3 regions of the Roseateles agri genome follow, and region 3 is predicted to be linked to each of the others. Evidence: riboswitches for the same ligand, from Rfam matches in the RefSeq annotation. Region 3 holds a riboswitch; each other region holds the start of a gene.
The links. A riboswitch is a leader RNA that binds a small molecule or an ion and turns the genes downstream of it on or off. The one in region 3 is predicted to bind thiamine pyrophosphate.

Region 1 (4,622 bases), on a different contig from region 3:
GTGAGGCGGCGTGCGTAGTTGAACGGCATGGCTGCTGTTGGGGGCGGGGAGAAGGCTTGAGTATCGTTGGAGCGAAGTCCTTGACGTCGTGGCGATGGTCGTTGGGGCGGAATGGCGCCGCAGGGGGGGTCAGTCGCGGTCCTTGTCCTTGCCCTTACCGTGACCCTTGCCATGGCCCTTGCCGTGGTCGTGGTCGTGGTCGTGGTCGTCGCCCCGATGGTCGTCGTGATGGTTGTAGCGCTCCTGGTACCAATCTTCGCGAACGAAGTAGACCGGCACGCCGCACGCGTTGTATTCGCGGCAGTGCTTGTCCCAGTGCTTCTGGTGGCCCGGCGGGACGCGCATATAGATGGGCTGGGGCCGCACGGGTGCGCGCTGCACCCACACCGGCTGAGCCACCACGACCGGTGGCGGCGCGGTGTTCCCGATGTCGATGCGACCGTAGAAGCCGGGTTGGCCGACCTGGACGGATACCCCGATGTCGGCGGCCTGGGCGGTGCTGGCGAGCAGCGCGACGGTCAGCAAGAGGAATACTTTCTTCATGGGGATCTCGTTCCTGAGGGTGTGTAGGAATCGCTACAACGAATGGCGGTGGCGGTGGTTGACGGCGCCGTTAGGGGGAGAGCCCGATGGCCGCGCTTCGCCATCAGGCTTGTCGTTGCGCCGGATCCGCGTAGTTCATTGGCCCGGTCACCGGCGGCGAGCGACAAAGAAAAAGCCCCACAGGCTTGCACCTGCAGGGCTTCAATTTGGCTCCTCGACCTGGGCTCGAACCAGGGACCTACGGATTAACAGTCCGGCGCTCTACCGACTGAGCTATCGAGGAATTGATCGGCACGTCTACTTGCCGATAAAAAGAGAACCCGCGGGCGGGTTCTCTTTTGAGTTCTGTGGCTCCTCGACCTGGGCTCGAACCAGGGACCTACGGATTAACAGTCCGGCGCTCTACCGACTGAGCTATCGAGGAACAGAGCCTTGCATTGTAGCCTGAATTTTTAGGCGTTTACAAGCGGATCTCCAAACTGGCGCGGAAGGTACGCGGGGCCAGCGGGTAGAGGTAGACGTGGTCGTACTGGTAGGGCGACTCGCGCCAGGCGCGGCGGTCGGCTAGGTTGTCGATGCCGGCGCGCCAGACCAGCAACTGGCTGCCCCAGTTCTGCTCGATGCGCGCGCCGAGGTCGAGCCGCGTCCAGCCGGGGATGAAGACGCTGTTGTCGGGCAGCACGGCGCGCCGACCTTCGTAGACGAGGCCACCTTGCAGTTGCACGCCGGGGAGCAGGTCTTGTCGGGCCTGCAGCTTGAGCATCGTCTGCGGCACGTTGACGGGCTGCTGGCCGTTGAGTGTCGGGTCGACGGCGCCGTCTTCGTTGCGCGCGCGCAGGCGCATGACGCTGCCGAGCACGCCGCCGCCGCGCCACTTCAGGTCGGCGGAGGCCTCGATGCCGCGGTGGTGGGCGCGGCCATCGGCCACGGTGGTGCAGGAGCCTGCGTCGCCGGTGCCATCGCAGTTGTCGCGCCAGGCTGGCTGGCGGATGTCGAACACGGCCAGCGACCAGTCCACGGCACGCGTGCCTGCCTTCAGCCCGGCTTCGACCTGCCGGCTCTTCATCGCGGGCAGCGCCTGGCCCCGGTTGGAGTAGATCGGCCGGTTCGGCACAACGTTCGATTCGATGCCTTCGCCCCAGCTCGCATAGGCCATCAGCTCGTGCGAGATCGCGTAGCTGAGGCCCAGCCACGGCGTGGTGAAGGACTGCGGATAGCTGGTCCGCTCGGAGCCGTCGGTGAGGGCGCTCTCGCGGTGCAGCGACGTGTGGCGCAGGCCCAGCCAGGCCTGCCAGTCAGCGCCCAGCTGGATCGAGTCGCGCAGGTAGAGCTCGGTGCTGCGCTCGTCGCGGTTGGTGTTCCCGGCATAGGGCTCGATAGCATCGGGCAGCTGCACCTGGCCGCTCACGTTGCCGGTGCCGACCAGGGTGTAGACCTCGTCGCCGAAGCGGCTCTTGAAGCGGCTGAACAGCACGCCCGCCGTCAGCTCGTGCCGCATGCCTGCCGTGTTGAACTTGCCGCTCAGCGACAGGTCGAGCGCGCTGCTGTCGCGGCGCTCGCCGTCGCTGCGGAAGTCGTAGAGGTCGAAGTCGCCGTTGGGACAGTAGCGGTCGGCGTAGTAGGTGCCGTCGGCGGCTAAGCAGCCGAAGGGGAAGGCGAGGTGGTCGTCGGTGCGCAGGCGTTGCACGCCGGCATGCACCTGCGCGCGCCAGTCTTCGTTCAGCTGTTGGGTGATGCGCAGCGAGCCGGTGCGGCCGTCGAACACGGTGGGCTGCGTCCATGACTGGTTGTTCAGGTTCAGGCGCGGGTCGACGGACTTCGGGTCGGGCACGCGGTCGCCGAGCATGCTGAACGCGGCCTGGTCCGGCTGGCTCTGATGGCTCAGCTCGAACTCGGCCTCGACCAGGGTGCCAGGTCTTGCCTTCCATTCGATCGCGGCGGCGAGCATCTGGCGATGGCCCTCGGCATCGCGCAGCTGCGGATCGAGGTGCGCGGCGCTAGCGTTGACGCGCAGGCCCAGGTCGCTGCTCAGACGCTTGTTCCAGTCGATCGAGGCCTCGACGGTGCCGGGCTGGGTGTAGCCGAGGCTCAACACCGTGCTGTCCACCGCCTGCGGCCGCTTGACGACCAGATTCACCAGCCCGCCCGGCGCACTGGTGCCGGCCTGCATGCCGCTGGTGCCCTTGAGGATCTCGACCGAGGACTTGTTGTCCAGCGGCAGCGCGGTCTCGGCGTTGATCGGCAGGCCGTCGCGCCGGTAGTTGAAGCGGTTGTCGATCGTGAAGCCGCGGATGCTCAGGTAGCTGATGTAGCCCTCGGCGTTGTACGAATCGCCGACGCTGGCGTCGATGGACGCGAGGCCGGCGAGCGCATCGACGCCGAGGTCCTTCAGCCGGTCACTGGACAGCGCGGTGGCCTGCATCGGCAGCTTGGCCAGCGGCACGTCGCCGAAGCCGCCGAGCTGCACCGGCGTGGTGTCGGCCGAGCGGCCGGTGACGGTGATGGCCGGCAGGGCCTGCTGCTGCTCCTGTTGTGCCTGGGCGGCCATGGCGGCGAGCAGGGCGGCAGCGAGTGCGGTACGTGTGAATCGAGTTGCCATCGTGACGAAAAGCGATGGCAGGTCGGCAAGTCATGAGGCCGGAACCGTCAGCGAGAAAGAGGCTGGTGCGACGGCGGCTGATGCTGCTTGCTTCCCTGCGCGAGGATTACCTCAATCAGGTTCAAAGGGACTCTCTCAGTCGGCTTGCCAGCCAACACCCCTAGCGAATGCGCCGCATTGCTGCGGCACGAGGCGAATTCTATCGGCGACCCGAAAGAGAACAAGCCGCTCGATGAGCGGCTTGTCGGGTCAAAACGTCAGATCGACGGTGCCGTCAGTCGAACACAGGCGACTCCACGCCCAGCACCTTGTGCAGCTTCGGGCTCGTCGTCGTGTACTGCAGGTGCACGCGCTTCTCCGGGAAGATGTAGGGCGCGGCGCCGAAGGCGGCCAGCGCGCACTCGTGGAAGCCCGACAGGATCAGCTTCTTCTTGCCCGGGTAGGTGTTCACGTCGCCGACGGCGAAGATGCCCGGCACGTTGGTCTGGAACTTCTCGGTGTCCACGACGATCTGCTTGCGTTCCAGTGCCAGGCCCCATTCGGCGATCGGGCCGAGCTTGGGCGACAGGCCGAAGAAGGCCAGCACTGCATCGCAGGGCACCACGCGGGTCACGCCGTCGGCGCCGGCGACCTTGACGCCGGTCAGCACGCCGTCGTTCTCGACGATGTCGCTCACCTGGCCGACCAGGAACTGCATCTCGTGCTGCTCGCACAGCTCGTGCATCTTGGCGACCGAAGCCGGCGCGGCGCGGAAGCCATCGCGGCGATGCAGCAGGATCACGCTCTCGGCCTTGTGCGGGTTGCCGTCCTTGTTGCCTTCGCAGAAGTTCAGCGCCCAGTCCAGCGCCGAGTCACCACCGCCGACGACCAGCAGGTTCTTGCCGGCGAACTGCGCGGGGCTCTTGACGCGGTAGTGAATCGAGTCGCCTTCGTACTTCTCCACGCCTTCGACCTTCAGCGTGCGCGGCTGGAACGAGCCCACGCCGCCGGCGATGAAGATCGTCTTGGTCACGAAGGTCGTGCCCTTGCTGGTGGCGACGAAGAAGCGGCCGTCGTCCTGCTTCTGGACGGTGGTCACTTCCTGGCCCAGGTGGAAGGTCGCGCCGAAGGGCTCGATCTGCTTGAGCAAGTTGTCGGTCAGTTCCTGGCCGGTGCAGACGGGCACGGCCGGGATGTCGTAGATCGGCTTGTCCGGATACAGCTCGACGCACTGGCCGCCGGGGTGCGGCAGCGAATCGATGATGTGGGCCTTGATCTCGAGCAGGCCGAGTTCGAAGACCTGGAACAGGCCGACCGGGCCCGCGCCGACGATCACGGCATCGGTTTCGATCGGGCCCGCATGTTCACCGGCTGTTTTCAGGACTTCTGCGTTCACTTGAGGTTCCATCTGGGTTGAGCCCGGGGACTGAGCCGGGAGTCAAAAAGGATATGAAAAAAGAGGGTCAGCGGATCAGTTCGGGCAGCTTGCCCGTCTTGTCCT
Region 2 (4,622 bases), on a different contig from region 3:
CGCGCACGCCGCGCAGCGGCCAGCTCGCGCCCAGGCCCCGCGCGTCGATGGCCCAGTCGGCCACGACCGTGCGGCCATCGGCCAGATGCAGGCGGCCCGGCTCGATCGATTCGACGCGCTGGCCCCAGCACCATTCGGCCGGCGCCCTGGCGAGATGCGCCAGCGCCGCGGGCGCGTCGATGCTGCCCTCGCCGGGCAGGTGCCAGCCGAGCAGCCCAGGCGCCAATGCCGGCTCCAGCGCCTGCAGCGCGGCGCGGTCCAGCATCTCGAAGCGGCCGATGCGCGCCAGCACGCGCTGTGCCGCACCGAGATCGCTGCGGTGCGCCAGCAGCAGGCTGCCATCGCGCCGCAACTGTTCCGGCGCGATGGCCGGCCACAGGCGCAGCGAGGTCCATCCCAGCGCGGCCACGTCCGCATCGGTGGACTCCAGCTCGGCCAGCGGGCTCAGCATGCCGGCGGCCGTGAACGCCGCCGCGCCGCGGGCCCCCGCATCCGGGGCGGGATCGAAGACGCTGACGCTGTGACCCTCGCGCGCCAGCGCCCAGGCGAACAGGCGGCCGGTGAGGCCGGCGCCTGCGATGGCAACGCGGGCCATCAAGCCACCTTGATCGGCACGTACAGCTCGCTGCCCTGCGCGCGGAACTCCGCGCTCTTCGCCTCCATCGCCGCGCTGTACTCGCGCACGTCCTGCGTGATCTTCATCGAGCAGAACTTCGGCCCGCACATCGAGCAGAAGTGCGCGACCTTGGCGCTGTCCTTGGGCAGGGTCTCGTCGTGGAACTCGCGCGCCGTGTCGGGATCAAGGCCCAGGTTGAACTGGTCGGTCCAGCGGAACTCGAAGCGGGCTTTGGAGAGCGCGTCGTCGCGCGCCCGCGCGCCGGGGTGACCCTTGGCGACGTCGGCCGCGTGGGCGGCGATGCGGTAGGCGATCAGGCCGGCCTTGACGTCGTCGCGGTCAGGCAGGCCCAGGTGTTCCTTGGGCGTCACGTAGCAGAGCATCGCGCAGCCGAACCAGCCGATCATCGCGGCGCCGATGCCGCTGGTGATGTGGTCGTAGCCGGGCGCAATGTCGGTGGTCAGCGGGCCGAGTGTGTAGAACGGCGCCTCGTCGCAGTGCTTCAGCTGCTCGGTCATGTTGGCCTGGATCATGTGCATCGGCACGTGGCCCGGGCCTTCGATCATCGTCTGCACATCGTGCTTCCACGCGGTCTTGGTGAGCTCGCCCAGGGTGCGCAGCTCGGCGAACTGGGCCTCGTCGTTGGCATCGGCCAGCGAGCCGGGGCGCAGGCCGTCGCCCAGCGAGAAGCTGACGTCGTAGGCCTTCATGATTTCGCAGATCTCTTCGAAGTGTTCGTAGAGGAAGTTCTCGCGGTGGTGGGCGATGCACCACTTGGCGAGGATGGAGCCGCCGCGCGAGACGATGCCGGTGCGGCGCTTCACCGTCATCGGGATGAAGGGCAGGCGCACGCCGGCGTGGATGGTGAAGTAGTCGACGCCCTGCTCCGCCTGCTCGATCAGCGTGTCGCGGAACAGCGGCCAGCTCAGCTCCTCGGCCACGCCGCCGACCTTCTCCAGCGCCTGGTAGATCGGCACGGTGCCGATGGGCACGCTGGCATTGCGGACGATCCAGTCGCGCGTGGTGTGGATGTTGCGGCCGGTGCTGAGGTCCATCACCGTGTCCGCTCCCCAGCGGGTGGCCCAGACCAGCTTGTCCACCTCTTCCTCGATCGACGAGGTCACGGCCGAGTTGCCGATGTTGGCGTTGACCTTGACGAGGAAGTTGCGGCCGATCGCCATCGGCTCCAGCTCGGGATGGTTGATGTTGGCCGGGATGATCGCGCGGCCGCGGGCCACCTCCTCGCGCACGAACTCGGGCGTGATGATGGCCGGGATGCTGGCGCCCATCGCGTTGCCGCGCAGGCGGGCCTCGCGTTCGGCATCGGCCTCGTACTCGCGCATCCATTCGAGCCGCTGGTTCTCGCGCATCGCCACGTATTCCATCTCGGCGGTGATGAGGCCGCGGCGCGCGTAGTGCATCTGCGTGACGTTGGCGCCGGCCCTGGCGCGGCGCGGTTGGCGCTGCAGGCCCGCGCTCACCTCGCGCAGCTTCAGCTGCTGTTCCTGGTCGCGCAGGCCGTCGTCGATCAGCTGGATCGCGCGGCCCGTGTAGGCCTCGGTATCGCCGCGCTGCTCGACCCACTCGGCGCGCGGCGCGGGCAGGCCGCGGCGCACGTCGATCTGCGCGGCGGCATCGGTGTAGGGGCCGGTGGCGTCGTAGACGGCGATGCGCTCGCCGTTGGTCAGCGCGATCTCGCGCATCGGCACGCGCAGCTGTGGGTGCAGCATGCCGGGCAGGTGGATCTTGGTGGATGCGGGCAGCGGCCCGGTCTGGAGTTGCGGCGTAGTCGTCATCGTGGCTTCCGGTTCGTCTGGGGAAACGAATGAATCCGGAGCCTGCACCGCACCGGCGGATTGCGGCGTGGGCGGAGGTCGCGCTGGGGCGGGGGTGTGGTGCGGACGCGGGCAGCGTCCGCTGCCCTGCCAAGGACGACGGCTCTTCTTACGCCGGTATCAACCGGATCAAGTTCAGCGGGTCCGCGGCTTCTGCCGCGTCTCAGCCCTTCGCAAGGGCACCCCGGAGCGAAGCAGCAGTATACGCAGCGGCGTTGCGCGCTTCGTTGACGGCGGTCAAGCGGCCAAGCCGGTCCAGAAGCTGCCCAGTTCGCCCTTCAGCACTTCGAGGATCTCCTCGGACAGCTGCGGCGCGCTGCCCTGCGTCGCGCGCGCCAGCACCATGCCGCCAACCAGCGCCGACAGGGTCAGGATCGCGCGGGCCTTGTCGGCCGCGCCGGGCTCGTCGGTGACGCTGCCGTCGGGCCGGTGCTCCGCGAAGGCCTTCAGGTAGCCGCCGATGCCATGCGTGATCGCCTCGGCCACCGGCGGCGCGGCACGCGCGGCGTCCACGGCCAGCGTGGGCATCGCGCAACCGAGGCCCGGCGCGTCACGGTGTTCGGCGCGCAGGTAGTGCTCGAAGTAGGAACGCGCATCGCCCTGCTCGCGATCGAGCCGGGCGCGCAGGCGTGCCAGCGGCGCCGCCAGCGCGTGGGCCACGGCTTCGGCAGCGAGCGCATCCTTGGAGTCGAAGTGGCCGTAGAAACCGCCGTGCGTGAAGCCGGCCTCGCGCATGATCTCGGCCACGCCCACGCCCTCCAGCCCGCGCTCGCGGTACAGGCGCGAGGCGGCTTCGACGATGGCCTGGCGGTTGGCCTGCGACTGTTCCTTGGTGACTTTCATGGCGCTGCTTCTCGGGGTGACGCATCGATGCGATGCCCACATTTTAATTGTGATCATCATCAAAATTGCTATCATGACGGCAATCATCAAAACTTTCTGAGGCCATCAGCATGACCGTCAGCGCTCCGCCCTTGAGCTTCCCGCACCGCCTCGCGCCCTGGCTGGAACGCCGCAACATCCACTTCGCCTGGGTGATTGCCGGCGTCACCTTCCTGACGATGCTGTTCATGTCCGCCGCGCTGGGCCTGCCCGGGGCGATGTTGCAGCCGCTGGCCAGCGAGTTCGGCTGGAGCACCAGCCAGATCTCGTCGGCACTGGCGCTGCGCTTCGCGCTGTTCGGCCTGATGGGCCCGTTCGCCGCCGTGCTGATGGACCGTTTCGGGATGCGCGCGGTGATGTGCACGGCGCTGACCCTGGTCGGCGGCGGCATGCTGATGGCGGCCGGCATCACGCAGCTGTGGCAGCTCTGGCTGCTGTGGGGCGTGATGCTGGGCGTGGGCAGCGGCATGACGGCGCTGGTGCTCGGCGCCGTCGTCTCCAGCCGCTGGTTCGCGACCCGCCGCGGCCTCGTGATGGGCCTGCTGACGGCCAGCGCCGCCACCGGCCAGCTCGCCTGCCTGCCGATCGCCGCCTGGATGATCGAGCACTGGGGCTGGCGCGCGCCGCTGGCCCCGCTGGGCTTCATCTGCCTGGGCGTGATGGCCCTGGTGTGGCTGCTGATGCGCAACCGGCCGTCCGACATCGGCGTCCATCCCTTCGGCGCCGAGCCGGGCGCACCGGCACCCGCGGTCGCGCCGAAGATGACGATGGCCACGCCCTTCATCGCGCTGCGCGAGGCCAGCACGAAGCCGGCCTTCTGGCTGCTGGCCGGCACCTTCTTCATCTGCGGCCTGTCGACCAACGGCCTGGTGCAAACGCACTTCATCTCGCTGTGCGGCGACCGCGGCCTGGGCCCGGTGCCGGCGGCCTCGGTGCTGGCGATGATGGGCGCGTTCGACTTCGTCGGCACGATCGCCTCCGGCTGGCTCAGCGACCGCTACGACAGCCGCAAGCTGCTGTTCTGGTACTACGGTCTGCGCGGGCTCTCGCTGATGTGGCTGCCGCATGCGGACTATTCGCTGTACGGCCTGTCGCTGTTCGCGATGTTCTACGGCCTGGACTGGATCGCCACCGTGCCGCCCACCGTGCGCCTCACCGCGCAGACCTTCGGCACCGAGAAGGTGGGCCTGGTGTTCGGCTGGATCTTCGCCTCGCATCAGATCGGCGCGGCGGTGGCGGCCTGGGGCGCGGGCATGAGCCGCACCCTGCTGCTGACCTATTCGCCGGCG
Region 3 (4,622 bases):
GGATGCGCCGCCGCCGGACATGTCGGCCTGGGCGGACAAGGACGTCTAGCGTGCAGCGCTGCACGTCCGCTTGATCGCCGCCTGCGGCGCGAAGCCGTGGTTCAGCGGCCCATGGCCGCTGCCGACTCGCACGTCTGCGCCGCCCTCCATCGCTGCACGAACATAGCCGCGCGCCGAGACCACGGCCTCCCGCAGCGGCTGACCCAGCGCCAGCCCGCAGGCGATCGCACTGGACAAGGTGCACCCGGTGCCATGCGTGTTGCGGCTGGCAATTCGCGCCGCCTGCCAGCGCTGGATCGTGGTGCCGTCCAGCAACTGATCGATCACTTCATCGCCCGGCAGGTGGCCGCCCTTGAGCAGAACGGCTCTGGCACCGAGCGCCTGCAGATCGCGAGCAGCCGGCTCCAACGCGGCAGCATCGACCAGCTTGCGCTCTAGAAGCCAACCCGCCTCATCGAGGTTCGGCGTGATAACCGTAGCCAACGGAAACAACTCACGCACGAGCACGGCCAGCGTGTCCTCAGCAATCAACCGATCACCGCTGGTCGCAACCATCACCGGATCAAGCACAACGCGCTCGAAGCGGTGCCGCCGGATCGCGTCGGCCACCACACGCACGACCTCGGCGTTGTGCAACATCCCGATCTTGACGGCGTCGACGCCGATGTCTTCGGCCACGGCGTCGATCTGCGCGGCCAGGATCGCGGGCGGCAGCGGCTCGATCGCGCGGACGCCGAGCGTGTTCTGCGCGGTGATGGCGGTGATGGCGCTCATGCCGTAGCAGCCCAGCGCGGCGATGGTCTTCAGGTCGGCCTGGATGCCGGCGCCGCCGCCGCTGTCGGAGCCGGCGATGGTCAGCACGCGGGCGTAGCGCTTCATGTTGTCGGTCATGGCGTTCCGTCCATCAGTTGTCGCAAGCGGCGGGCCGCGTCCGCCGGGTCGGCGGCCTTGCACAGCAGGCTGACGACGGCCAGGCCGTCGGCGCCGGCGGCCATCACGGCGGCTGCGTTCTCGAAGCCGATGCCGCCGATGGCCACCAGCGGCCGCATCGTCATCGCACGGATCCGGCGCACGCCGGCCAGGCCCAGCGGCGGCGCGGCGTCGGTCTTGGTGGAGGTGTCGAACACGGGGCTCAGTCCGTAATAGTCAACCGGCGCGCGCTCGGCCGCGATCATCTGCGCGGCGGACTCGATCGACAGGCCGACGATGCTGCCTGGCGGCATCAGGCGCCGCACGTCCTCGGGCGCCATGTCGCGCTGGCCGACGTGCACGCCGTCGGCCCCGCAGGCCAGGGCCACGTCCACGCGGTCGTTGATCAGCAGCGGCACGCCCAGCGGCGCGAGCAGTGCCTTCAGTGCGCGAGCGCGCTCGACGAAGGGCCGCCTGTCCAGCGCCTTCTCGCGCAGTTGCACACAGGTGGCGCCGCCGCGCACGGCGGCCTCGACGACAGCCTCGATGCCCCGCGCGCCGCAGAGCGCGCTGTCGGTCACGAGGTGCAGCCGTAGGTGCTTGTGCAAATCAATTCGCTCAACCATGGATCTTCAGCTTCAGCCGCGCGGTGAAGCTGGCCTCGTCCAGCAGGTGCAGGCCGTCCAGCAATTCGATCTGCATCCGGCCGACGCCGGCACCGGCCGCCTGCGTGCGCTCGGCAGCCATCTCGCCGACGACACCCAGCACGGCCATCGCCGACAAGGTGGCGCGCCAGCGGTCGGGCTGCACCGCGGCGAAGGCGCCGACCAGCGCGCTGGCCGAGCAGCCGACGCCGGTGATGCGAGTCATCCACGGGTGACCGTTGGACAGCACCGCGTGTCGCCCCTGCGCGCCGACGACGTGATCGTCCGCGCCGCTGACGCAGACGGTGCCGCCGATGTCGCGGGCCAGCGCCCGCGCCGCGTCCAGTGCCTCGCCGGAAGCGGCGGAGCTGTCCACGCCGCGCGTGCGCGCCGCGAGGCCCGCCACGCTCATGATCTCGGAGCCGTTGCCGCGCACGATGCTCGGCGCGCCGGCCTGCATCAGCGCGGCGAGCGCTTCGTTGCGGTAGCGCGTGGCACCGGCACCGACCGGGTCGATGACGACCGGGATGCCGCGCCCGCGCGCCGTCTGCAACGCCAGTTGCATCGCGCGGACCCAGTCGGGCTCCAGGGTGCCGATGTTCAGCACCAGCGCTTGCGCGATGCCGGCCATCTCCTGCACCTCTTCCAGCGCATGCGCCATCACCGGCGCGGCGCCGACGGCCAGCAGCGCGTTGGCGTTGTAGTTCATCACCACGAAATTGGTGATGCTGTGCACCAGCGGCGACTGCGCGCGCACGGCCTGCAGGTCGGCCCACAGGTCCGCGGCGCTGATCAGATTGGAAGTCGAGCCCATCGCGATCGTCCTTCGTCAACAAAGCAAAGGGCGGCACGGGCGGAGAGAGGGCTGGGCCATGAGGGGCCGTCGCTTCCCTACGCTGGCACGACCCAGGTCAGGTTCAAAGGGTGTTTCTCAGTCGGCGCCGCCGGGTCCTCGTTGACCCGTCGTGCCGACACCCCTAGCGGTGTGCCCCGCTCGCAGTAGCGGGCGGGGCTGGCGGATTATGAGTCTGTTTGAAAGAATGGCCGCGGCCTTCTTCACAGTCCGGGAGAGCTTCGAGATGAACCTGCCACTGCGCACCGCCCTCGTCACGCTGAGCTTCTTCGCCGGCCTGCCCGCGGCCACGGCGCAGGTGCTCTACAACCCCGCCACCGGCCCGACGAATCCGGCGCTAACGGGCTGGCTCGACGGATCGCTGATCGGCGCCAGCGCCAGCTACGGCAGCAGCGGCGCGCAAGTGAAGCCGTCGGCCGGCAATGCGGCGATCGCGGGCTGGTCCAACTATCCGGCGCTGCTGGCGCTGAACGGCGCGCTGCCGCCGGTGAACGCGGCCTTCCCGGTGCTCGATGCCACGGCCGGCTACACGCTCAGCTTCGACATGGTGCTGTACAGCGAGGACCACAGCGGCAACGCCAACCGCGCCGGTTTCTCGGCGACGCTGATCGGCAGCGACCGCAAGGGCGTGGAGATCGGCTTCCAGAGCGACCGTATCTTTGCGCAGAACCTGGTCGACAACAGCTTCGTTGCCGGCGAGAGCACCAGCGACCCGGCGCTGGTGGCCGCGGCTTTTGCGCCGAACCATCGCTGGGAGCTGGAGGTGCAAGGCGACAGCTACCAGCTGCTGGTCAACGGCCTGCCGGTGCTGTCCAGCGCGCTGCACGACTATTCGAGCTACACCGGCACCGGCGCCAACGCCTACCGGACGCCGAACTTCCTCTTCCTCGGCGACAACACGACGTCCGCCGGGGCCAGCTTCCTGCTGGGCTATGCGGCCATCAGCACCGTGCCGGAGCCGGCGCCGTGGGCGCTGCTGGCGCTGGGCGGCGTCGCGCTGGCAGTGCGCCGCCGCGGCGGCGCTTCAGGCCGCGACTTCAGCTGAAATCGTCGCTGCCGCCGCCACCGACGTCGCTGCCACTGTCGCTGCCGCCGAAGTCGAAGCCGGCGTCGGAGCCGCCGACATCGATGCCGCCACCGTCGTTGCGGCCGAAGCGCTGGTCGTCGTCCACCTCGTGCAGCGAGCCCGAGCCGCCGCCGAAGGCACTGCCGCGGTCGTCACGGCGCTCATGGGCCGAGGCACTACCTGCCAGGATGGAGCCGAGCACCGCGCCGCCGCCGATCATCGCGGCGTCGCGCAGCAGGCTGCCGCCGGCCGTGGGCTGGCCGTAGCCGGGGCCGTAACCCGGTCCATAGCCCTGCCCTTGCCCGCGCGCCGCGGCGACCTGGGCCTCGCGGTCCAGTTGCTCCTGCTGCTCACGGCGCAGGCGCTCGCTCGGGCGTTCCTCGCCGCGCAGCTCGGCCGCCAGATCGCGGGCACGCAGCACCAGCGCCTGCGTGGGGCCGAAGTCGCTGCGCGAGGCCAGGCTGGACTGATGCGCGCTCAGGTCGCTCTTCACCAGGCGGATGCGGTCGTAGTTGCTCAGGCGCTGCGCTTCGCTGAGCGCGGGGTTGGCATCGCTGACGAGCTGGGCGTCGGCCAGGTCCTTGCTCGCGTCGTTCAGCTCGCTGGCCCAGCGCTCGCGCTCCTGCTTCAGCCCGGCGCTGCCCGAGCGGCGCGACACCATCACCAGCACGACCAACAGCACGCCGGCCGCCACGAAGACCCAGAACATGCCGCCGCTGCGGTGCTCGGGTTCAGGTACAGGCTCGCGCCGCGGCTCCGGCGCCGGAACCACTGAAGGCGCCACAACAGCCGGCGTCTCGGCCGCCGCCGTGATGGTCGGGGCACCCACACCCAGCCGCGCCTTCATCTGCGCCAGCTGCTCGCGGTTGCCGGCAAAGCGCTCATTAGGCGCCAGGCGCTCGGCATTGGCCAGCGCGTCGCGGGCTTCCGAGGTCTTGCCCTGCTTCTCCAGCACCTGGGCGTACCAGTAGAAGGCAAGCGCGTTGTCCGGGTGCTTCTTCAGCACCTCGGTCAGCCGCTCCTCGGCCTGCGGCCAGCGGCCGGCGACCATGTCGGCCTTGATGTCGTCCTTGGGGTCGGCGTGCGCGCCCAGCGCCAGCATCGCCAGGCCCAGGGCCAGCAAGGCGCGCCAGGCAAAAGACAGGAAGGA

Region 1: it holds a riboswitch for thiamine pyrophosphate, as region 3 does, so the genes downstream of both, SNE35_RS00250 (TonB-dependent siderophore receptor) here and thiM (hydroxyethylthiazole kinase) in region 3, are expected to answer to the same signal.
Region 2: it holds a riboswitch for thiamine pyrophosphate, as region 3 does, so the genes downstream of both, thiC (phosphomethylpyrimidine synthase ThiC) here and thiM (hydroxyethylthiazole kinase) in region 3, are expected to answer to the same signal.

The regions. Positions count from the first base shown of each region.
Region 1 is NZ_JAXCLA010000001.1:58,321-62,942, reverse strand. It holds partial or broken gene SNE35_RS00270 (YoaK family protein) at 1-29, opposite strand, end outside; gene SNE35_RS00265 (hypothetical protein) at 130-543, opposite strand; tRNA gene SNE35_RS00260 (tRNA-Asn) at 751-826, opposite strand; tRNA gene SNE35_RS00255 (tRNA-Asn) at 892-967, opposite strand; gene SNE35_RS00250 (TonB-dependent siderophore receptor) at 1,004-3,142, opposite strand; TPP riboswitch at 3,218-3,314, opposite strand; gene SNE35_RS00245 (NAD(P)/FAD-dependent oxidoreductase) at 3,417-4,529, opposite strand; gene fdxA (ferredoxin FdxA) at 4,585-4,622, opposite strand, start outside.
Region 2 is NZ_JAXCLA010000001.1:84,043-88,664, forward strand. It holds gene SNE35_RS00370 (FAD-dependent oxidoreductase) at 1-595, opposite strand, end outside; gene thiC (phosphomethylpyrimidine synthase ThiC) at 595-2,460, opposite strand; TPP riboswitch at 2,541-2,648, opposite strand; gene SNE35_RS00380 (TetR/AcrR family transcriptional regulator) at 2,689-3,294, opposite strand; gene SNE35_RS00385 (MFS transporter) at 3,405-4,622, shown strand, end outside.
Region 3 is NZ_JAXCLA010000010.1:140,333-144,954, forward strand. It holds gene SNE35_RS27825 (hypothetical protein) at 1-49, shown strand, start outside; gene thiD (bifunctional hydroxymethylpyrimidine kinase/phosphomethylpyrimidine kinase) at 46-891, opposite strand; gene thiE (thiamine phosphate synthase) at 888-1,535, opposite strand; gene thiM (hydroxyethylthiazole kinase) at 1,528-2,367, opposite strand; TPP riboswitch at 2,425-2,542, opposite strand; gene SNE35_RS27845 (PEP-CTERM sorting domain-containing protein) at 2,633-3,451, shown strand; gene SNE35_RS27850 (tetratricopeptide repeat protein) at 3,444-4,622, opposite strand, start outside.